One region of the Nonomuraea gerenzanensis genome, then DNA from elsewhere that is predicted to be linked to it. Evidence: riboswitches for the same ligand, from Rfam matches in the RefSeq annotation. Region 1 holds a riboswitch; each other region holds the start of a gene.
The links. A riboswitch is a leader RNA that binds a small molecule or an ion and turns the genes downstream of it on or off. The one in region 1 is predicted to bind thiamine pyrophosphate.

Region 1 (5,105 bases):
GTCGCGGATCCGTCCCTGCTGGACCAGCCCGAGCTGTACTTCAACGCTGCCAGGCTCGACCGCTCCGTGGCGCTCGCCACCGCCGACTACGTACGGCTGGCGGCACCCCGCGTGGCACCCATCACGAGCAACTAGGGGCCGGAGCGGTGTTGGCGCCGTTCCAGGAGCCCAGGAAGCCGAACGTGGTCGAGGCCCCCGGCGCCAGCGTGCCGTTCCACGCGGCGTTGCGCACGGTCACCGACGACCCGGTGGCGCTCAGCGTGCCGCCCCACAGCTGGGTGATCTGCTGACCGTTGGCGAACGTCCACGCCACGGTCCAGGCGGACCTCGGCGTGGTGCCGGTGTTCTTGACGGTGACCTCGCCCTGGAAGCCGCCCTGCCACTGCCCCGTCGCCTGGTACGTGGCCGTGCATTTGCCGGGAGGCGGCGTGACGGTGCTGGTGACGGTGGGGGTGGCGGTGCCACCGCCGGCCAGGGCGGTCACCAGGGCCGGGTACCACTTGTCGGACATCTTCTGGTCGCCGGCCGCGTTCGGGTGCACCCCGTCGTAGGTGTCGGTGGCGGTGCTGAAGCCCGTCCACTGGTCCACGACCGTGATCGGCGACTGCGGGGTGGTGGTCGCGGCGGCCCAGGCGGGGATGGCGTCGTTGAAGTTCACGGTGCGCTGGGCGCATTCGGCGCAGGAGGACGGGTTCATCGGGATGATCTTGGCGACGAGGATCTTCGTGTTCGGGTTACCGGCCCGCATCTGGTTCACCAGCGTCGTGAACGCGCTGAGGATCGTCGCCGGGGCGATGTTGCTCCACACGTCGTTGGTGCCCAGGTGCATCACCACGATGTCGGGCCGGGTGGCGGAGAGCCAGCCGGGCAACAGGTTCTGGTTGGCGATGTTGGTGGCGAGATAGCCGCCGTGACCCTCGTTGTCGCCGTCGTGGGCCACTCCGCAGCCCTGCGGGGGCAGGGTGCCGACGAAGTCGATGTCGGTGTGGCCGGCGCTCTGAAGGCGGTTCCAGAGCAGGGCCCGCCAGCAGCCGGGGGATCCGGTGATCGAGTCGCCCAGCGGCATGATCCTGATGGGGGCGGCGCTGGCCGTGGCCGTGGTGGCGAATAACACCGCTGCGGCCAGCGCCACCAGCGCGGCCGTTACGGAGGCGATCCTGCTGCGCATCCATGCTCTCCCGTCGTACGACAGCGCGGAACGGAGGAGCCGCAGCGGCTCCATGAACCTGCGCAGATCGTAGGAGCGGCGGTTCGGCGCCGGGAAGCACGGCGATCATGACGCGGTGCTGACCTGGGAGGACGGATGTAAGTTTCAGCCGCGCACCACCGCCATCGGGCACGGGGCATGGTGCAGCAGGCCCTGGCTGATGGAGCCGATGAGCATGCCCGCGAGCTGCCCGTGCCCGCGCGAGCCCACCACCAGCAGGTCGGCGCGCCTGGCGGCTTCCTTGAGCACCTCCACCGGATGCCCGTGCACCACCTCGGCCACCACGTGCACGCCGGGGTGCCGCTCCCGGTGCACGCTCAGCGACTCCTTCAGGGAACGCAGCGTGTCCTGCTCGCTCTCACGGGAGGCCGGCTCGAAGCCGCCGGGATGGGGCCAGGCCCACGCCTGCACGGCACGCAGCCGCGCGCCGCGCAGCTCGGCCTCGGCGAAGGCGAACTCCATCGCCCGCGCGGCGCAGGGCGACCCGTCGGTGCCCGCGACGACCTCCGCGCGCGGGGCAGCGGGCGGGTCGTGGATCAGGATGACGTTCGTAGGCGCGTGCGCCGCCACCCCGTACGCGACCGACCCGACGAGCAGGCCCCGCACCCCGCCGATCCCGCGGCTGCCCACGACCAGCAGCGTGGCCCCCTCCGAGGCCTTGACCAGCGCCGAGCGGGGGTCGCCCGGCAGCAACACGCCTTCCATGGACACCTGCGGCCACACCCGTCGCGCGCGGTCGCAGGCGGCGTTGAGCACGGTCTCGGCGCCGTCGCGCATCCACTGGGCCACCTCGGCGTAGCGGACGGCGCCCTCGCACACCCACTTCGGCACGGCGTGCGCCACGGTCAGCGGCTCCTGACGCAGCTGGGCCTCGGCGGCGGCCCAGCCGGCGGCCTCCAGCCCGGTACGGGAGCCGTCCACACCGACGATGATCATGACAGTGCGTAACATTCCACCTCGGCGCGGCGGAACGGCAGCCCCTGCGCCTCGGAGTCGCGGGCGCATCGGCGCTCGGCCTTGCTGAGCCGGAGCGTGCCGCAGACGGTCACGCCGGAGTACGTCCGGCAGTCGAGCGTCGGGTCGGTCCGGCCGACGCGGTACATGCGCTTGACCGCCGCACGGCACTTCGCCTTCCCCGTGTCGGCGTAGCGGCACTGGGCGATCAGAGTGTCGTACTGTTCCTGGCTGACTTCGTGCTGATCCATGCCGTCCCCGGCGGCGGCGGTGGCGCCGGACGCGGCCATCACGACGAGTAGTCCTGCGACAGCGGCGAATCTCTTCATGTTTCCCCTGATGGGGACCGTACCGCTCACGGCGATCGCCAAACCTCGCGGCGCGGGTTTCAGGTGGGCGGGGGCGTGGGTACGATCATCGCCGACCAACGCGGGAGCCCGGTGCGGACCGGGCTGAGAGGACGGCTGACAGCCGCCGACCGCCAGAACCTGCTCCGGATAATGCCGGCGAAGGGAGTTTGCGCGATGACGGACGCGCGCTTTTTCAAGATCTACACCGGTGAGCTGCGGGTGCCGATGCGTCAGGTGCACCTGTCCAACGGCTCGTCGGTGACGCTGTACGACACCTCGGGCCCGTACACCGACCCCGCCTACGAGCCCGACCTCCGCCGTGGCCTGCCGCGCCTGCGCGAGCAGTGGGTCCGCGAGCGCCAGGCGGTGGGTCACCCGGTCACGCAGGTCGGGTGCGCCCGGCGCGGGCTGGTGACCAGGGAGATGGAGTTCGTGGCGGTACGCGAGGGCGTCACGCCCGAGTTCGTCCGCCAGGAGGTCGCCGCGGGCCGGGCCATCATCCCCGCGAACGTCAACCACCCCGAGACCGAGCCCATGATCATCGGCCGCGAGTTCCTCGTGAAGATCAACGCCAACATCGGCAACTCCGCCGTCTCCTCCTCGATCGAGGAGGAGGTGGAGAAGATGACCTGGGCCACGCGCTGGGGCGCCGACACGATCATGGACCTGTCGACCGGCGCCGACATCCGCGAGACCCGCGAGTGGATCCTGCGCAACTCGCCGGTCCCGGTCGGCACCGTGCCCATCTACCAGGCGCTGGAGAAGGTCAAGGGCCGCCCGGAGCTGCTGTCGTGGGAGGTCTACCGCGACACGCTGATCGAGCAGTGCGAGCAGGGCGTCGACTACGTGACCGTGCACGCGGGCGTGCGGCTGGCGCACGTGCCGCTCACCGCCGGCCGCAAGACCGGCATCGTCTCGCGCGGCGGCTCGATCATGGCCGCCTGGTGCCTGGCGCACCATCGCGAGAGCTTCCTGTACGAGAACTTCGCCGAGATGTGCGAGATCCTGGCCCGCTACGACGTGTCGTACTCGCTCGGCGACGGCCTGCGCCCCGGCTCCATCGCCGACGCCAACGATGAGGCCCAGTTCGCCGAGCTGCGCACGCTGGGCGAGCTGACGGGGATCGCCAGGGAGCACGACGTCCAGGTGATGATCGAGGGGCCGGGCCACGTCCCCATGCACAAGATCAAGGAGAACGTGGACCTGCAGCGCGAGCTGTGCGACGACGCCCCGTTCTACACGCTCGGCCCGCTCGTGACGGACATCGCGCCCGGCTACGACCACATCACCTCGGGCATCGGGGCCGCCATGATCGGCTGGTACGGCACGGCCATGCTCTGCTACGTCACCCCCAAGGAGCACCTCGGCCTGCCCGACAAGGACGACGTGAAGACCGGCGTGATCACGTACAAGATCGCCGCTCATGCGGCGGACCTGGCCAAGGGTCATCCACAAGCGCAGGCGTGGGACGACGCGCTGTCGGACGCGCGGTTCGAGTTCCGCTGGGAGGACCAGTTCGACCTGTCGCTGGACCCCGAGACGGCCCGCTCGTTCCACGACGAGACGCTGCCGGCGGCGCCCGCCAAGACCGCGCACTTCTGCTCGATGTGCGGCCCGAAGTTCTGCTCGATGCGGATCAGCCACGAGATCAGGGACGCGGGGTACGCGGAGAAGGCGGCCGAGTTCCGGCGGCTCGGAGGCACGCTCTACGTGGAGTGAGCCTTTGTCCAATGTCCGAAGCCGCAGGTCTGGACATTGATGGCGGGGACTGCCGCTCTTTCGGTGGCAACGTGACAGTGAGCCCGGCGCGGCAGGGGCGCCGGGGCTCCCACGACCACCGGAAGGCAGGATCTCTCATGTCGATCAGAACTCGTGCGGCGGCCGTCGCCGCGGCGTCCGTCGTCGCCGCAGGGCTCGCCGCCACCCCGGCCGCCGCGGACGTGCACCGGGGCGTGGCCGGGTGCTTCGCCTGGTCCTGGGGTGACGGCAACACCTCGGTGACCGTGTACTGGCACAACCGCTGCAGGACCAAGCACAAGATCACCATCAAGTACAGCCTGAGCTGGACCTACAAGACCTACACGGCCACCGTCGGCGGCAATGGCAAGGGGCACAAGAAGTTCCAGACCGCCTCGATCGTGTCCATCAAGGACAGCGGCCGGGCCTAACCCGGCAGCGTCTCGCCGCCGATGGGGGCCAGCACCTCGCCCGTGTAGTACGACGACAGCCGGTTCGAGGCGAAGAACACATACGACGGGGCGATCTCGTCCGGATCGGCCGCCCGCCCCATCGGCACCTGCTTGCCGAACTTCTCCACCTTCTCCTCCGGCATCGTCGCCGGGATCAGCGGCGTCCACACCGGGCCCGGCGCGACGGCGTTCACGCGGATGCCGCGCTCGACCAGGTTCTGCGCCATGGAGTAGGTGAAGGCGTTGATGGCGCCCTTGGTGGCGGCGTAGTCGATGAGCGACTTGTTGCCGCGCAGGCCGTTGATCGACGAGGTGTTCACGATGGCCGCGCCCTCGCGCAGATGCGCGAGCGCGGCCTTCGTGACGCGGTAGTAGCTGTGGATGTTGACCGCGAACGTGTGCTCC
Region 2 (5,105 bases), 2.1 Mb from region 1:
GGATCATGATCTCGAGCGCCTCACGGGCCGGCAGCCTGCCGCGCTCCCGCAGGATGTCGCGCAGGGTCTTGCCCGGGACGTACTCCATCGACAGGTAGACGACGTCGTTGTCGGTGCCCTGGTCGAAGACGTGCACCACGTTGGGGTGCGAGAGGCTGGCAACCGATTTGGCCTCGCCGATGAACCGCCGGACGAACGCCGGGTCCTCGGCGAGCGAGCGGTGCATGACCTTCAGCGCCACCGTCCGGTCGAGCCGGATGTCCAGCGCGAGGTAGACGGTCGCCATACCGCCCCGGGCGATCCGGCTCTCGATGCGGTAGCGCCCATCGAGGAGCCGCCCGACCAGGGGGTCCGCAGTCGTCGTATCCACCCCGCTGAGTTTACGGGCGTTTTGCCACCGGCATGGCCTCGGCGCCCGAAACCGATGCGGAGACGTTCTCGGCGGAACGCCTCCGCCCTCCGTCTCCGGGGATCCCGCCCCGGCACGGCGCCTGCCCTCGGCGTGTCATCCGTGAGGGCACAGCGGCGGCCTCCGGGCGTCGCCAGGCCGCCTTCCGGCACGCCGTCGCCGGGATGGCCCGGCGGACGCCCTGCGGTGCCTCATGGAGGCCCACGCGCCGGTTTCGAGGGCGCCATCGGGCCGGCGCGGCGGGCGTGCCGCTGCCGTGTGGCGGCGGCCCGCAGGGCGTCAACGGGCGTGCCGCTGCCGTGTGGCGGCTGCCCGCAGCGCGTCCGCGGCGTGCCGCTGCCGTGCGGTGGCCGCCCGCAGCGCGTCCGCGGCGTGCCGCTGCCGTGTGGCGGAGGCGGCTGTCAGGGCGTCATCGGGGAGGACGCCTCGGCGTAGCGGCGGCGCGGGATGCGGCCCGCCTGCCGCGCCATCCGCCCGGCCACCACCGCCGCCTTCATCGCCGCGGCCATGAGCTCGGGCCGCTGCGCCCGGGTGACGGCCGTGGCCAGCAACACGGCGTCGCAGCCCAGCTCCATCGCCAATGCGGCGTCGCTGGCCGTGCCGATGCCCGCGTCGAGGATCACCGGCACGGACGCGGCCTCCACGATCAGCTCGATGTTGTGCGGGTTGCGGATGCCCAGCCCCGAGCCGATCGGCGCGCCCAGCGGCATCACGGCCGCGCACCCGGCCTGCTCCAGCCGCCGGGCCAGCGCCGGGTCGTCGCCGATGTACGGCAGCACCACGAACCCGTCGGCCACCAGCCGCTCGGCCGCGTCGAACGTCTCGATCGGGTCGGGCAGCAGCGTGCGCTCGTCGGCGATGACCTCCAGCTTGACCCAGTTCGTGCCCAGGGCCTCCCTGGCCAGCTTGGCCGTCAGCACGGCCTCGCCCGCGGTGAAGCAGCCCGCGGTGTTGGGCAGCACCTTGATGCCGCGCTCGCGCAGCACGTCCAGCACGGAGCCGCGGGCGCCGGGATCGAGCCGCCGCATCGCCACCGTGGTCAGCTCGGTGCCCGAAGCGACCAGCGCCTGGTCCAGCACCTCCAGCGAGGGGGCGCCACCGGTCCCCATGATGAGCCGGGAGGAGAACTTCTCCCCGGCGATGATCAGATCATCCACCTTGCACCGCCGTCAGAACCTCCACGCGGTCACGGTCGCGCAGCGCCGTCGTCTCCCAGGTGCTGCGCGTGACCACCTCGTCGTTCACGGCCACGGCCACTCCGGTGGTGGCCGAGGTCAGAGTATGTACGGCTTGAGCCACGGTCATGCCGTCGGCCACCTCGTGGGTGGAGCCGTTGATCACAACAATCATGAAATTTCCCGAAATCTCCCCGGCGTGCACAGTGCCGCCAGCTCGCTCTCCTCGCCCAGCAGGATCGCCGTCGTGAGCGGGGCGAGCAGCACGCCGCCCCGATGGTGCCCGGTCGCGTACACCAGCCCCGGCGTCCCGCTCGGGCCGATCAGCGGCAGGTTGTCCGGAGTCCCCGGGCGCAGCCCCGCCACCACGTCGGCGACCTCCAGCTCGGTGACGCCCGGCACCAGCTCCCTGGCGTCCCGCAGCAGCTCCCAGAGCCCGCCGGCCGTCACCCTGGTGTCGAACCCCATCTCCTCCTGCGTGGCCCCGACCACCAGCTCACCGTCTCCCCGGGGGACGAGGTAGACCGACGAGCCGTGCACGGTGCCGCGTACACACCGGCCGAGCAGGGGCTGGGGCGAGCGCAACCGCATGATCTGCCCCTTGACCGGCCGCACCGGCACCTCGGCCAGCTCGGCGCTCCACGCCCCGGCCGCCAGCACGACCCGCTCGCCCCGCAGCTCGCCGGGGAGGTCGTGGTGGTCCGAGCCGTCCTCGGCGGCCGGTGGCGCGAGGCGTACCCCTGCCACCCGGTCACCCTCCCGCAGCAGCTCGGTCGCGCGCGCCCGCACCACAGGGACGCCCAGCCGTTCCAGCGCGACCAGCAGGGCCGCCGTCACGCGGCGCGGGTCCACCCACGCGTCGCCCGGCGCCAGCAGGCCGCCGCGCACGGACGGGGCCAGCATCGGCTCCAGCCGGCGGCACTCGCGCCCGGTGAGCCGCTCGACCGGCAACCCCAGCTTCTCCATGTACGCGGCCAGCTCGCCCAGCGCCTCCATGTCGTCGGCCCCGAACGCCACGTCCAGCGTCCCGTCCGCCCGCAGGTCCAGCGCCCGCACATCAGCGAACCCCAGCCCGCCACCCGAGCCGACACCAGGATCGGCATCCGCAGGAGGGAAACCCGCGTCGGCGGCCAGTTCGGCGGCGAAGGCGGGCCAGCGGCGCAGCGACGCCACCCCCAGCCGCAACAACGGCCCTTCGGTGTAGGTCACCTCACTGACCGGCGCCAGCATCCCGGCCGCCGCGTACGACGCCCCCCTGCCCGGAGCCGGATCCACCACGGTGACGGGCCGCCCCGCACGGGCCGTCCGCCAGGCCACCGAGAGCCCGACGACCCCGCCACCCACGATCACATCCACATGCGCTCCCTTCGCCGGCATGATCCGGATCAGGTGTCTTGCGGTCGAAGGCCCGGTAAAGCCTTCCTCTCAGCCCGGTAACGGCCGGACTCCCGCGCGTCTTACATCGACCAGCCTACGGCCTCGGTGCGGCGTCCACGTACGCCCCCCGTTATGGTCATGAACGTGAACCATGTCGTGGTGGTGGGAGCGGGCCTGGCCGGAGTGCGTACGGTGGAGGCCCTGCGCGGGCGCGGCTTCACCGGCCGGATCACGTTGATCGGGCAGGAGCGCCATCGGCCCTACGACCGCCCGCCGCTGTCGAAGGCGGTGCTGAAGGGCGAGGCCGACAACAGCTTCGTCGACACCGACCTCGACGCGCTCGGCGTGGACTTCTGGCCGGGCGTCGCCGCCAAGTCGCTGCGCGCGGGCGTCGTGGAGACCACCGAGGGCGAGGTCGCCTACGACGGCCTGGTCATCGCCACCGGGGCCGACCCGATCCGGCTGCCCGGCGACGGGCCCCAGCACGTCCTGCGCACCCTCGACGACGCCCACGAGCTGCGCGCCATGCTCGTCCCGGGCGCCCGCGTCGCGATCATCGGCGCCGGCTGGATCGGCGCGGAGGTCGCCACCGCCGCCCGGCGCGCGGGCTGCGCGGTGACGGTCGTCGAGTCCGCCTCCGCCCCGCTGTCCACCGCCGTCGGCGCGGAGCTCGGGAAGCGCACCCTGCCCTGGTACGACGGGATCGACCTGCGGCTCGGCACCATGGTCGACTCCGTGGACGAGGGCGGCGTGCGGCTGGTGGGCGGGGAGTTCGTCGAGGCGCACGTGGTCGTCACCGGGATCGGCGTGCGGCCGGCCGTCGAATGGCTCGCCGACGCCGACATCGACCTGCACAACGGCGTGGTCACCGACGAGCACCTGCGGGCCTCGCTGCCCGGCGTCGTCGCGGTCGGCGACTGCGCCGCCTGGTGGTCGCGCCGCTGGCGGACCAGGCTGCGGGTGGAGCACTGGGACACCGCGCTCAACGCCCCTGAGGTCGCCGCCGCGACGCTGCTGGGGGAGGAGGCGGTGTACGACCCGGTGCCGTACTTCTGGTCGGAGCAGTTCGGGCACATGCTGCAGTACGCCGGCCACCATCCCGCCGGTGACCGGCTGATCTACCGGGGTGAGCCCGAAGGAAAATGGTCGGCCGTGTGGCTCACCGCCGACGACACCCTGGCCGCGGTGCTGGCCGTGGACCGGCCGCGGGACCTCGTACAGGGGCGCAGAATCATCGATGCAGGCTCCCGCCTCCAAGCCGAACGCCTGGTAGATCCACAAGTACCCCTACGGGATTGTGTTGTTTGAGCAAGCACGCCATGTGGTAGTTGTGGTTTCGTGACGCTTTCTGTTGCACAGATCGACCGGGAGACCGACCAGCTCGTAGACGAGTGGCTCACCCTCCCCGAAGTGGCCTCGCGCCTCGATCTCCCGATCGGCCGGGCCAAGCAACTCCTCAGGGACCACAAGCTCCTCGGCGTGCGCCGGGGCAGCGGCGGGCCACAGGTGCCTGCGGTGTTCCTCGATGGAAAGGACGTGATGAAGGGCCTGCCCGGCACACTGACCGTGTTGCAGGACGCCGGGTACGACGACGTGGAGTCGCTGCGCTGGCTCTTCACCCCAGACGAGTCCCTGCCGGGGTCGCCCATCGAGGCGATCAAGGCCGGCCGTCACACTGAGGTCAAGCGGCGTGCCCAAGCCCTCGCTTTCTGAGGCCCGCCTCTATCTCTGCACAGACGGCCGCCGCGACCGCGGCGATCTGGCAGAGTTCCTCGACTCGGTGCTGGCCGGCGGCGTGGACATCATCCAGCTGCGGGAGAAAGGCCTGGAGGCCCGCGAAGAACTCGCGCTCCTCGAAGTCTTCCGCGACGCCTGCGACCGGCACGGCAAGCTGCTGGCCGTCAACGACCGGGCGGACATCGCCTACGCCGCCCGGCCCGACGTGCTCCATCTGGGGCAGGACGACCTTCCTGTGACGGTCGCGCGAGAGATACTCGGCGACGACATCGTCATCGGACGGTCCACCCACTCCGCCGCCGAGGCTTCCGCCGCGGCTGTGGAGGAGGGCGTCGACTACTTCTGCTGTGGCCCCACCTGGCCCACCCCGACCAAGCCCGGCCGCCCGGCCCCCGGCCCGCCGCTGC
Region 3 (5,105 bases), 1.5 Mb from region 1:
ACGGCGACGACGGCCGCCAGCAGCGTGGCCGTGACGGGCACCACCAGGGCCGTGCGCATCGCCGCCAGCCCGGCCTCGGCGTCCGTCGCCGCGCCCAGGGCGGCCACGTTCACGGCGGTGACCATCGACAGGCCCAGGGCGGCGCCGAACTGGAACGAGGAGTTGATCAGCCCGCCGGCCAGGCCCTGCTCGTGCTCGGCGATGCCGTCCGTGGCCACGATCGTCAGCGGGCCGTAGACGAAGGCGAACATCAGGCCGATCAGCAGCATCGACGGCAGCATGGCCGCGTACGTCCAGTCCAGGCCCACCCCGAGGAACAGCGAGTAGGCCAGCAGGCCCGACAGCAGGCCGCCCAGCACCACCTTGGCGTTGCCGAACCGGTTGACCAGCCACGGCGTCAGCGTGGGGGCCAGCACCACGTCCGCGGCGGCCGCCAGCAGGGCCAGCCCCGTCTGGATGGTGGACCAGCCGCGCAGCTCCTGGAGGTAGAGCGTGACCAGGAACTGGAAGCCGAAGAACGAGGCCGTCAGCAGCGCGGCCATCACGTTCGCGCGGACCAGCGGGCCCGAGCGCAGGATCCCGAGCCGGACCAGCGGGCTGGCCGCGCGGCGTTCCACGGCGACGAAGATCGCCAGCAGGGCCAGGCCGCCGGCGAAGGACGCCACGGTCAGCAGGGGGCCGTCGGCGGGGTGCTCCAGGCGTACGACGCCGTAGACCAGCAGGATCATCGCGCCGGTGATGCTGATCGCGCCCGCGATGTCGAAGCCGCCCGCCGCCGGCCGCGTCGGCTGGTCCTTGATCAGGGGGATGGCGGCGAGCAGGATGACCAGCGCCAGCAGGACCGGGGCGAAGAACACCCACCGCCAGCCGATCGCGGTCAGCAGCCCGCCGACCACCAGCCCCAGCGCGAAGCCGCCCGCGGCCGTGCCCGCGTAGATCAGCAGGGCCCGGTTGCGCTGCGGGCCCTCGGGGAAGTTCGTGGTGATCAGCGACAGCCCGGCGGGCGTCATGAACGCGGCGGCCACCCCGGTGACGAACCTGGCCACCAGCAGCACCCACCCCTCGTCCGCGAAACCGCCGAGCCCCGAGAAGAGCAGGAACACCACCAGCCAGAACAGGAACATCCGCCGCCGCCCCAGCAGGTCGGCCGCCCGGCCGCCGAGCAGCATGAAGCCGCCGTAGCCGAGCACGTACGCGCTGACGACCCCGCTCAGCATGCCCGTGGACAGCCCCAGGTCGGCCCGGATGGACGGCAGGGCGACGTTCAACATGGCCACGTCGATGCCCTCCAGGAAGATGGCACCACACAAAACGATCAGTACGCCCCAGGTACGGGCGGTGACAGGCACAACGAACCCCCGGTTACGAATAGGCAGGTCGGTTCTCTCTTGTAACCGCCAAAATCATGCGACAGCATGAGATCTCGTGGAAGACGGCACTTTCGAATCACTCGGTTACTGCGAAGGCACCGTGGACGACTACGACGTACGCCAGTGGGACGTGCGCGAGGACTGCGAGGTCCGGCAGATACTCGACCGCATCGCCGACAAGTGGTCGCTGCTGGTCATCGCCCTGCTCGACTGCCAGAGCCTGCGCTTCACCCAGTTGCGCCGCGAGATCGACGGCATCAGCCAGCGCATGCTCAGCGTCACCCTGCGCCAGCTCGAACGCGACGGCCTGGTCAGCCGCACCGTCCATCCGGTGGTGCCGCCCCGCGTGGACTACGCGCTGACGCCGCTCGGCCGTACGCTGCACCAGACCATCAAGTCCCTGGTGACGTGGACCGAGCGGCACCAGGAGGAGATCGCCGCCGCGCGTGCCGCCTACGACCAGCGGCGCGAGATGATGGAGTCATGACCGTTCCTGAGATCGAGGCCACCGCCGTCCCCTCCGACGCCTACCTGCTCGACGTCCGCGAGCAGGACGAATGGCTGGCCGGGCACGCCCCCGAGGCCGTGCACATCCCCATGACCCAGATTCAGGGCCGGGTCGACGAGGTGCCCGCCGACCGCACCGTCTACGTCGTCTGCCGGGTGGGCGGGCGCTCCATGAACGTGGCGGCCTGGCTCAACCAGCTCGGGCGCGACGCGGTCAACGTGGGGGGCGGCATGCAGGCGTGGGAGTCCGCCAGCAAGCCGATGGTCAGCGAGACGGGGCAGCCGCCGTACGTCGCCTGAACCCGCCCACTATGGCGGTTTCGCTGTCATTGAGGCATGATGAGGGCGCAAACTACAGATCGTCGCGGGAGCTCGGGGTGCCGGGCTGAGAGGGCAGCTACCTAGCCGCTGCCGACCGCCTGAACCTGTCCGGGTAATGCCGGCGTAGGGAGTGTGCGATGACGCATGTCGCCGACGAAGTTCCGCTGACACTCGAAGGCCGGCCGCCGAAGACCCTGGGCGTGCTCGACCAGGGCGCGCTCTGGGCGAACCTCGGCGTCAGCCTGCTCGGCTTCTCCGGGGCGATGTTCCTGGTCAACCCGCTCGGCAACGCCCCGCTGAGCCTGGCTGCGGCGCTCGTGGCGACCGTGGTCGGCAGCCTGATCGGCACCGCCATGGTGGGGCTGTCCGCCATCCCCGGCACGCAGACGGGGCAGCCGTCGATGGTGCTGCTGCGCGGGCTGTTCGGGGCGCGGATCTCCTACGCGCCCACAGTGCTGAACATCGTGCAGATGCTCGGCTGGGGCGCCTTCGAGCTCTGGGTGATCGCCACCGGCGCCGGGGCGATCTTCCCCGCGGTGCCGTACGCGGTGTGGGTGATCGTGGCGGGAGTGCTCACCACCGCGCTGTCGATCTGGCCGCTCGGCTCGATCCGGGTGCTGCGCAGGTACGTCACCATCGGCGTGATCATCGCGATGATCTGGTTCGCCTGGTTCTTCCTGCGTGCGGCGCCCGCGCAGGAGGGCGGCTCCTGGACCGCCTTCCCCGCCGCCGTCGACTACGTGATCGCGCTGTCGGTGTCGTGGGTGCCGATGGCCGCCGACTTCGCCCGGCACTCGCGCTCCACCGGCGCCGCCTTCACCGGCGTGGTCGGCGGTTACACGCTGGCCCAGGTGGCCTGCCTCGGGCTGGGCGTGTACGCGGTGGCCATCGCGGGCGACGCGGACGCCGTGTTCGGCACGTTCGTCGCGGTGCCGCTGGGCGCGCTGTTCTTCGCCGTCCTGGTGCTGCGCGAGACCGACCAGTCCTTCGCCAACGTCTACTCCACCACGGTCTCGCTGCAGAACCTGATGCCGCGGGTCGACCGGCGCGTCTTCTCCGTCGCGATCGGGGTGCTGACCGTCGTGATCGCCCTGATCGTGGACGTGACCTCGTACGGCGCGTTCCTGGGCGTGATCGGGGCGGTGTTCGTGCCGATGTTCGCGGTGCTGGCCGTCGACTACTTCCTGCTCGGCGGCGCCCGGCGCTGGAACACCGACGAGCACGCGCCCTCGCGCTGGCCGATGCTGGTGCCGTGGGCGTTGGGCTTCGTGGCCTACTGGCTGACGACCTCGACGCCGACCATCGCCGCCTGGGACGGGATCTGGACGAGCGTGCGCGAGAGCATCGGCTTCACCCGGCAGGTGTGGATGAACGGGGCGCTGGGCGGGGCCTTGGTGGCCGCGCTGGTCACGCTGCTCATCGGCCTGCTGACTCCGAGGCCCGCCGTTCGACGTTGAGCAGGTGCTGCTTGGCGGACTGGCCGCCCGCGTAGTCGCCGAGCGCGCCGTCCTCGCGCACCACCCGGTGGCAGGGCACGATCACGCAGACGGGGTTGGAGGCCAGCGCGTTGCCGATCGCCCGCAGCGCGCGGGGCCGGCCGATGCTCTCGCCGATCTGCTCCAGCGTGGTGGTGGTGCCGTAGGGCACGGCCACCGTCTTCTGCAGCACCGTGCGTGCGAACGGCGTGGCCAGCCGCAGGTCCACCGGCGTGGTGAAGGTACGCAGCCGCCCGGAGAAGTACGCGTCGAGCTCTCTGCGCACCGGGTCGAGCCGCCTGGCCTCGGGCCCGATGAAGCTGCCCACGTGCCGGGTGAGCAGCTCGAAGACGTCGTTCTCCGCCTCGAAGCTGCACGCCGCGATGCCCTTGCCCGTCACGGCCAGCACCAGCCGGCCCACCGCGCCGTCGTAGGTGCCGAAGGCGATGTCGGGCGGGGTCTCACCCCGATAGGTGCTGGAGGTCACCCGCAACAGGGCATCGAGATCGTTGCTCGACATGCCTCGCACCCTCCCACCGCCGGGAATCACCGTGACCGCAGCGTATCGGACGGATCTCCCGACGCACCCACCGCACCGCGTGCACTATGGAGTAGTGGGGGACGAATGGGCCGGTAGTGACGATGAGATCGCTCGCGCGGCGCTCGCCAGCTCGCCCAACGCCGTCGTGGCGCTCGACAGGGACCAGAGTGTGCTGGTCTGGAACGCCGCGGCGGAGCGGGTGTTCGGGTGGCGCGCCGAGGAGGTGCTCGGGCGCCGGGCGCCCATCGTGCCCGACGAGCTGACCACCGAGCACACGGCCGCGCTGGAGCGGGTGCGCACCGGCGAGCCCGTCTCGCTGCGCACCAGGCGCCTGCACAGCAACGGCACCCTGCTCGACCTGCGGGTGGACATCAGCGCCCTGCGCCTGGGCAGCGCCGTGGGCGGCTACGTGTGCGTCTACCACCCGGCGCTGGCCGACCACGTGGCCAGGGAGCGGGTGGCACGCCGGGCCAGGCTGGTGCGCCGGCTCACCGACGTGGTCGGCGACATCAACTCCGAGCTGGAGCTGTCGGCCGTGCTGGACCGGATCTCGGCCAGCCTCACCGAGCTGACCGGCGCGGACGCGGGCGGTTTCGTACTGATCGAGGGGGATCGGCTGCGCTTGGTCAGCACGTACCAGTTGCCCGCCTCGATCAGGGGGACCACCACCGACCTGCGGACGAGTCTCGTGGACAAACTTTTACGCACCGGCAAGACCGTGCTGCTGGAGTCGAACGGGCTCGACGACCTGGTGTGGGCCCGGCTGGGCGGATTGCACACGATCGCGCTGGGGCTGGCCGCCGTGGGCGGGCGGCCGTACGGCGCGCTGTACGCGTTGTTCGCCAACAGCACGCCCGGCCATCTGGAGCTGGAGCTGCTGGAGCTGCTGGC
Region 4 (5,105 bases), 920 kb from region 1:
TCCCAGTCGCCGCTGTAGAACAGGATGTCCCCGGCGAACGTGCCGAACCCGCCCTGGGAGTAGCCCCACCACACCTCGCGCCGGTGCTCGGGCGGGCTCTGCGGCGCCATCAGGCCTTCCACCCACTCCGGTACGAACAGCGTCTGGTTCACCCTCGGGTCGCGGGCCCAGCGGACCTGCCGTCCCGGCACGTGGTCGGCGGCCTCGCAGGCCACGACGCCGCCGAGCCTGTCGGGGTGGCGCAGGGCCAGCTCCAGGCAGATCTCGCCGCCCATCGAGCAGCCGACGACGATCGGGGCGTCGAGGTCCAGGCCCTCGATCACGGCCATGATCGTGGCGACGTAGCGGTCCGTGTCCAGTGCGTACGCGCCTGGCGGCTCGCCGGGCGGGCCGGTGGAGCGGCCGTGCCAGGGCAGGTCGAAGGCGACCAGGTGGTAGCGGTCGGCCAGCCCGGGGTCGTTCATGAGGTGGTGGAACTGGCGGCTGTCCGCGCCGGCGGTGTGCAGGAAGAGCACGTCCCTGCCGGTGCCGGCGTGCTCGTAGAACAGCCGCACGGGCTCCCGGCCCACCTCGGCTCGCAGATAGCGCCCCTCGATGTGATCCGGGCGCGCCGTCTCGCGTGACGCCGAGGGCGCCGGGCCTGGGAGCGCCGCGCCGCCCGTTTCCCGCGCCGCGAGCGGCGGGCCCGCGATCACCGCGCGACCGATCTCCAGCACCCGCCGCACCAGGTGGGCGTGCTGGGCGAAGCACACCTCGTCCCCCGTGACGGCGGTGCCGGGGACGCGCATGAGCATCCCGAAGAGGTGGTGGTGCGGCGGCCGGGGCTCGGCCGAGAAGAACTCCCGCCACGCCTCGGGTTCGGCGACCACCTCGAAGTCGGTCCGCCGGGCGGCGCCGACCGGCCTTCCGTCGTGGAAGGCGAAGGTCACCACCTCCTCGCCCGCCCTGATGCCGAACCCGACCTCTCCGGGGCAGCCCAGCGCCGCCAGTGCGGCGTCGGCCGCGCAGGCCGCGTGCCAGTCGTCGGCCCGCTCCGCCAGCCTCACGGGTCACCTCCTAGAGCTATGTATACCGTTGAATACGGAGATATCCACTTATCGGGGTCCATGTCAACTGCGGCGGTCAACCATTGACAATATCGGGATACCGTTGCATACACTCGCTCCTCACACGCTCCGGCACCCCATCGTGCGACCGGGTGCAAGGCAGAGAGGCAGCACCTGTGACCCCCGACAACCAGCAGCCGATCAGGCAGGTCGTGCTCGCCAGCTTCATCGGCACCACGATCGAGTGGTACGACTTCTTCATCTACGGCACGGCCGCCGCGTTGATCTTCAACGAGCTCTTCTTCCCGACGTTCTCCGACATCGCCGGCACCCTGGCCGCCTTCGCCGTCTTCGGCGCCGGCTTCGTGGTCCGCCCGCTGGGCGGCATCGTCTTCGGCCACTTCGGCGACCGGCTCGGCCGCAAGTCGATGCTGGTCCTGAGCCTGTTCATCATGGGCGCGGCCACGTTCCTGATCGGGCTGCTGCCCACCTACGACTCCCTCGGCGTGCTCGCGCCCATCCTGCTGGTCGTGCTGCGCCTGCTGCAGGGCTTCGCGGTCGGCGGCGAGTGGGGCGGGGCCGTGCTCATGGCGGTCGAGCACTCGCCCAAGGACCGCCGCGGCTACCACGGGAGCTGGCCGCAGTCCGGCGCCCCCGCCGGGCTGGTGCTGGCCTCGGCCGCGTTCGCCCTGGTCTCGCTGCTGCCCAAGGACGACTTCGCGAGCTGGGGCTGGCGGGTGCCGTTCCTGTGCAGCGTGGTGCTGCTGCTGGTCGGCCTGGTGATCCGGCTGCGGCTGGCGGAGACCCCCGACTTCGAGAAGGTCAAGCAGTCGGGCGGGCAGGCGCGGCTGCCGGTCGTCGAGGCCATCCGGCGCCACCCGAGGAACCTGCTGCTGGCCTTCGGCGCCTGCATCGCGCCGTTCCTGCAGTTCTACCTGTTCGGCACCTACATCCTCACGTACGCGACCACCGAGCTGAAGATCGAGCGCGGCACGGTGCTGCTCATCGTCTCCATCGCCGCCGCGCTGGAGGTGATCACGATCCCGGCGTTCGCGGCACTGTCGGACCGGATCGGCCGCCGCAAGGTGTTCCTGGCGGGGACCATCGCCTACGTCCTGTACGCCTACCCGTTCTTCCTGCTCATCGACACGGGCTCGCCGCTGGTGCTGGCCGTCGCCACGATCCTCGGCCTGTCGGTCATCCACCCCGCCATGTACGGGCCGCTCGCCGCGCTGTTCGCCGACATGTTCAGCGCCCGGGTCCGCTACAGCGGCGCCTCGCTCGGCTACCAGATCGGCGGCATGCTCGGCGGCGGCTTCGCCCCCATGATCCTGACCTCGCTGCAGGCGGCGGCCGGCAGCGCCATCCTCGGCATCCCGCCCTACATGATCGTGGCCGGGCTGATCACCATCGTCGCCACGTACCTGGCCACCCGGGCCACCACCACGCAGGAGGCCCGCACCGTCGAGGTCTGAGCGCCTGTTACAGTGGCCGTCGACGCGGGGTGCCCGGAAGGCCGGGCTGAGATCACACCCGTCGAACCTGATCTAGTTCGGACTAGCGAAGGGACGTCACGGCCGTGAGTGCTGTACCCAAGGTCCTGTCCATCGCGGGCACCGATCCCAGTGGCGGCGCCGGGATCCAGGCGGATCTGAAGACCTTCTCCGCGCTCGGCGCGTACGGCATGACCGTCGTCACCGCGCTGGTCGCGCAGACCACCACGGGCGTCACCGGCATCCACGAGGTGCCGGCCGCGTTCGTCGCCCAGCAGCTCGACACGCTGCTGACCGACGTGCCCGCCGACGCCGTGAAGATCGGCATGCTGGGCAACGCGGCGCTGATCAAGGCGGTGGCGGCGGCGCTCGACACCTACCGGCCCGCCTACGTCGTGCTCGACCCGGTCATGGTGGCCAAGAGCGGCGACCGGCTGCTGCCCGCCGACGCCGTGGCGGCGCTGCGCGAGACGCTGCTGCCCCGCGTCGACCTGATCACCCCCAACCTGCCGGAGGCGGCCGACCTGCTGGGCGAGGAGCCCGCGGGGAGCCTGGCCGAGATGCACGGGCAGGCGCAGCGGCTGCGGGCACTGGGCGCGCGGCAGGTGCTGCTCAAGGGCGGCCACCTCGACGGCGAGACGTGCGTGGACGTGCTGGCCACCCCGGAGGGCACGATCGAGCTGGCCGCGCCCCGCGTGCACACGAAGAACACGCACGGCACCGGCTGCACGCTGTCGTCGGCCATCGCGGCGCTGCGCCCTCGCCACGACGACTGGGCGGGCGCGGTGCGGGCGGCGAAGACGTACCTCACCGAGGCGCTGCGCGCGGCCGACAGCCTGCACGTCGGCTCCGGCCACGGTCCCGTCCACCACTTCCACGCCATCTGGTAGGGGGCCGCATGTTCTGCGACGACGTCTGGGGGCGCACGGCCGAGCTGATGCGCGCCATCCACGAGCACCCCTTCATCACCGCGCTCGGCGACGGCACGCTCGACCGCGAGCGGTTCGGGTTCTACATGGTGCAGGACGCCCGCTACCTGGAGGCCTTCTCCAAGGTGCTGGCCACGGCCTCCGTCCGGGCCGACAGCGCGGACGAGGCGGCGTTCTGGGCGCAGAGCGCGCACACGGCGCTGGCGGCCGAGCGCATGCTGCACGCCGGGTACATCGAGGAGCTCGACGCCAAGGGCCCGACCTCGCCGACCTGCCTGGCGTACGCGTCCTACCTCCAGGCCACCGCGCTGACCGCGCCCTACCCGGTGATCGCGGCGGCGGTGCTGCCGTGCTTCTGGATCTACCAGGACGTCGGCACGGCCCTGCTGGCCCGGGCCGGCGACCCCGGCGGGCACCCGTACGGCAAGTGGATCTCCACCTACGCCGACCCCGGCTTCGCGGCCTCCGTCGAGCAGGCCAAGGCCATCGCCGACCGGCTCGCCGCCGCCGCGGGGCCGGACACCCGCGAGGAGATGGCGCAGGCGTACGGCCGGGCGGCGGCGTACGAGTGGATGTTCTGGGACAGCGCGTGGCGGCGTGAGAGCTGGCCGACGGAGCGGTGGCTAGCCCCCTGAGGACGCCTTGGCCATCATCTCCTTCTCCTCGCGGGTGGCGATGAGCCCGGCGGGGGCGTAGAGCTTGGACTCCTCGAACGGCGCCTCCGTGCTGGGCAGCGGCTCCCGCGCCCGGATGGCCTTGATCCACACGCGGGCGGCGTCGAGGATGACCACGATGATCAGGACCGCGAACAACGCCGCCAGGATGCCGTCAACGGTGGAGTTCACCACGATCTGCCGCATCGCGTCGGTCGTCTTGGCCGGCGCGAGGAGCTGGCCCTGGTCGAGCGCCGCCTGGTAGCGGTCGCGCTGGGCGAAGAAGCCGAGCGTGGGGTCGGGCGAGAAGACCTTCTGGTAGCTGGCGGTCAGCGTGACCGCCGCGTCCCAGGCCAGCGGCACACCCGTCACCCAGGCCCATTTGAGCCGCCCGCTCTTGATCAGCAAGGTCGTGGCCACGGTGAGCGCCACGGCGGCCAGGAGCTGGTTGGCGATGCCGAACAGCGGGAAGAGCTGGTTGATGCCGCCGAGGGGGTCGTTGACGCCCTGGTAGAGGAAGTAACCCCAGGCGGCCACGACCACGGCGCTGGTCACCACCAGCCCTGGCCACCAGCTCACCCGCGCGATCGGCTTCCACAGGTTGCCCAGGGTGTCCTGGAGCATGAACCGGCCGACCCGCGTGCCGGCGTCCACGGTGGTGAGGATGAACAGCGCCTCGAACATGATCGCGAAGTGGTACCAGAACGCCTGCAGCGCCGCGCCGCCGAGGAAGCCGGAGAAGATCTGCGAGATGCCCACGGCCAGCGTGGGCGCGCCGCCCGTCCTGGCGATCAACGTCTCCTCCTGCACGGCCGCCGCGGCGGCCTGCAGATCCTGCGGCGTGATGACGAAGCCCATGTTCGTGACCGCCTCGGCGGCGGTCTGCACAGTCGGGCCGAGCACGCCCGCCGGGGAGTTCATCGCGAAGTAGAGCCCCGGGGTCAGCACGCAGGCCGCGGTGATCGCCATGACCGCCACGAACGA

Region 2: linked by a shared signal. The riboswitch ahead of LCN96_RS17990 (FAD-dependent oxidoreductase) and the one ahead of thiC (phosphomethylpyrimidine synthase ThiC) in region 1 are both predicted to bind thiamine pyrophosphate.
Region 3: linked by a shared signal. The riboswitch ahead of LCN96_RS00735 (purine-cytosine permease family protein) and the one ahead of thiC (phosphomethylpyrimidine synthase ThiC) in region 1 are both predicted to bind thiamine pyrophosphate.
Region 4: linked by a shared signal. The riboswitch ahead of thiD (bifunctional hydroxymethylpyrimidine kinase/phosphomethylpyrimidine kinase) and the one ahead of thiC (phosphomethylpyrimidine synthase ThiC) in region 1 are both predicted to bind thiamine pyrophosphate.

Annotation. Positions count from the first base shown of each region.
Region 1 covers NZ_CP084058.1:1,625,834-1,630,938, forward strand. Annotated here, with positions in the region: gene LCN96_RS07990 (YbaK/prolyl-tRNA synthetase associated domain-containing protein) at 1-135, shown strand, start outside; gene LCN96_RS07995 (cellulose binding domain-containing protein) at 122-1,168, opposite strand; gene LCN96_RS08000 (universal stress protein) at 1,313-2,158, opposite strand; gene LCN96_RS08005 (hypothetical protein) at 2,140-2,490, opposite strand; TPP riboswitch at 2,581-2,693, shown strand; gene thiC (phosphomethylpyrimidine synthase ThiC) at 2,686-4,230, shown strand; gene LCN96_RS08015 (hypothetical protein) at 4,368-4,679, shown strand; gene LCN96_RS08020 (SDR family oxidoreductase) at 4,676-5,105, opposite strand, start outside.
Region 2 covers NZ_CP084058.1:3,738,789-3,743,893, forward strand. Annotated here, with positions in the region: gene pknB (Stk1 family PASTA domain-containing Ser/Thr kinase) at 1-370, opposite strand, end outside; gene LCN96_RS17980 (thiazole synthase) at 811-1,566, opposite strand; gene thiS (sulfur carrier protein ThiS) at 1,559-1,759, opposite strand; gene LCN96_RS17990 (FAD-dependent oxidoreductase) at 1,756-2,961, opposite strand; TPP riboswitch at 2,930-3,046, opposite strand; gene LCN96_RS17995 (NAD(P)/FAD-dependent oxidoreductase) at 3,106-4,269, shown strand; gene LCN96_RS18000 (Rv2175c family DNA-binding protein) at 4,300-4,674, shown strand; gene thiE (thiamine phosphate synthase) at 4,652-5,105, shown strand, end outside.
Region 3 covers NZ_CP084058.1:133,091-138,195, forward strand. Annotated here, with positions in the region: gene LCN96_RS00720 (MFS transporter) at 1-1,310, opposite strand, end outside; gene LCN96_RS00725 (winged helix-turn-helix transcriptional regulator) at 1,426-1,857, shown strand; gene LCN96_RS00730 (rhodanese-like domain-containing protein) at 1,854-2,177, shown strand; TPP riboswitch at 2,232-2,345, shown strand; gene LCN96_RS00735 (purine-cytosine permease family protein) at 2,336-3,655, shown strand; gene LCN96_RS00740 (methylated-DNA--[protein]-cysteine S-methyltransferase) at 3,615-4,193, opposite strand; gene LCN96_RS00745 (ATP-binding protein) at 4,288-5,105, shown strand, end outside.
Region 4 covers NZ_CP084058.1:704,016-709,120, reverse strand. Annotated here, with positions in the region: gene LCN96_RS03630 (alpha/beta fold hydrolase) at 1-1,046, opposite strand, end outside; gene LCN96_RS03625 (MFS transporter) at 1,223-2,521, shown strand; TPP riboswitch at 2,537-2,632, shown strand; gene thiD (bifunctional hydroxymethylpyrimidine kinase/phosphomethylpyrimidine kinase) at 2,626-3,429, shown strand; gene LCN96_RS03615 (TenA family protein) at 3,438-4,103, shown strand; gene LCN96_RS03610 (carbon starvation CstA family protein) at 4,092-5,105, opposite strand, start outside.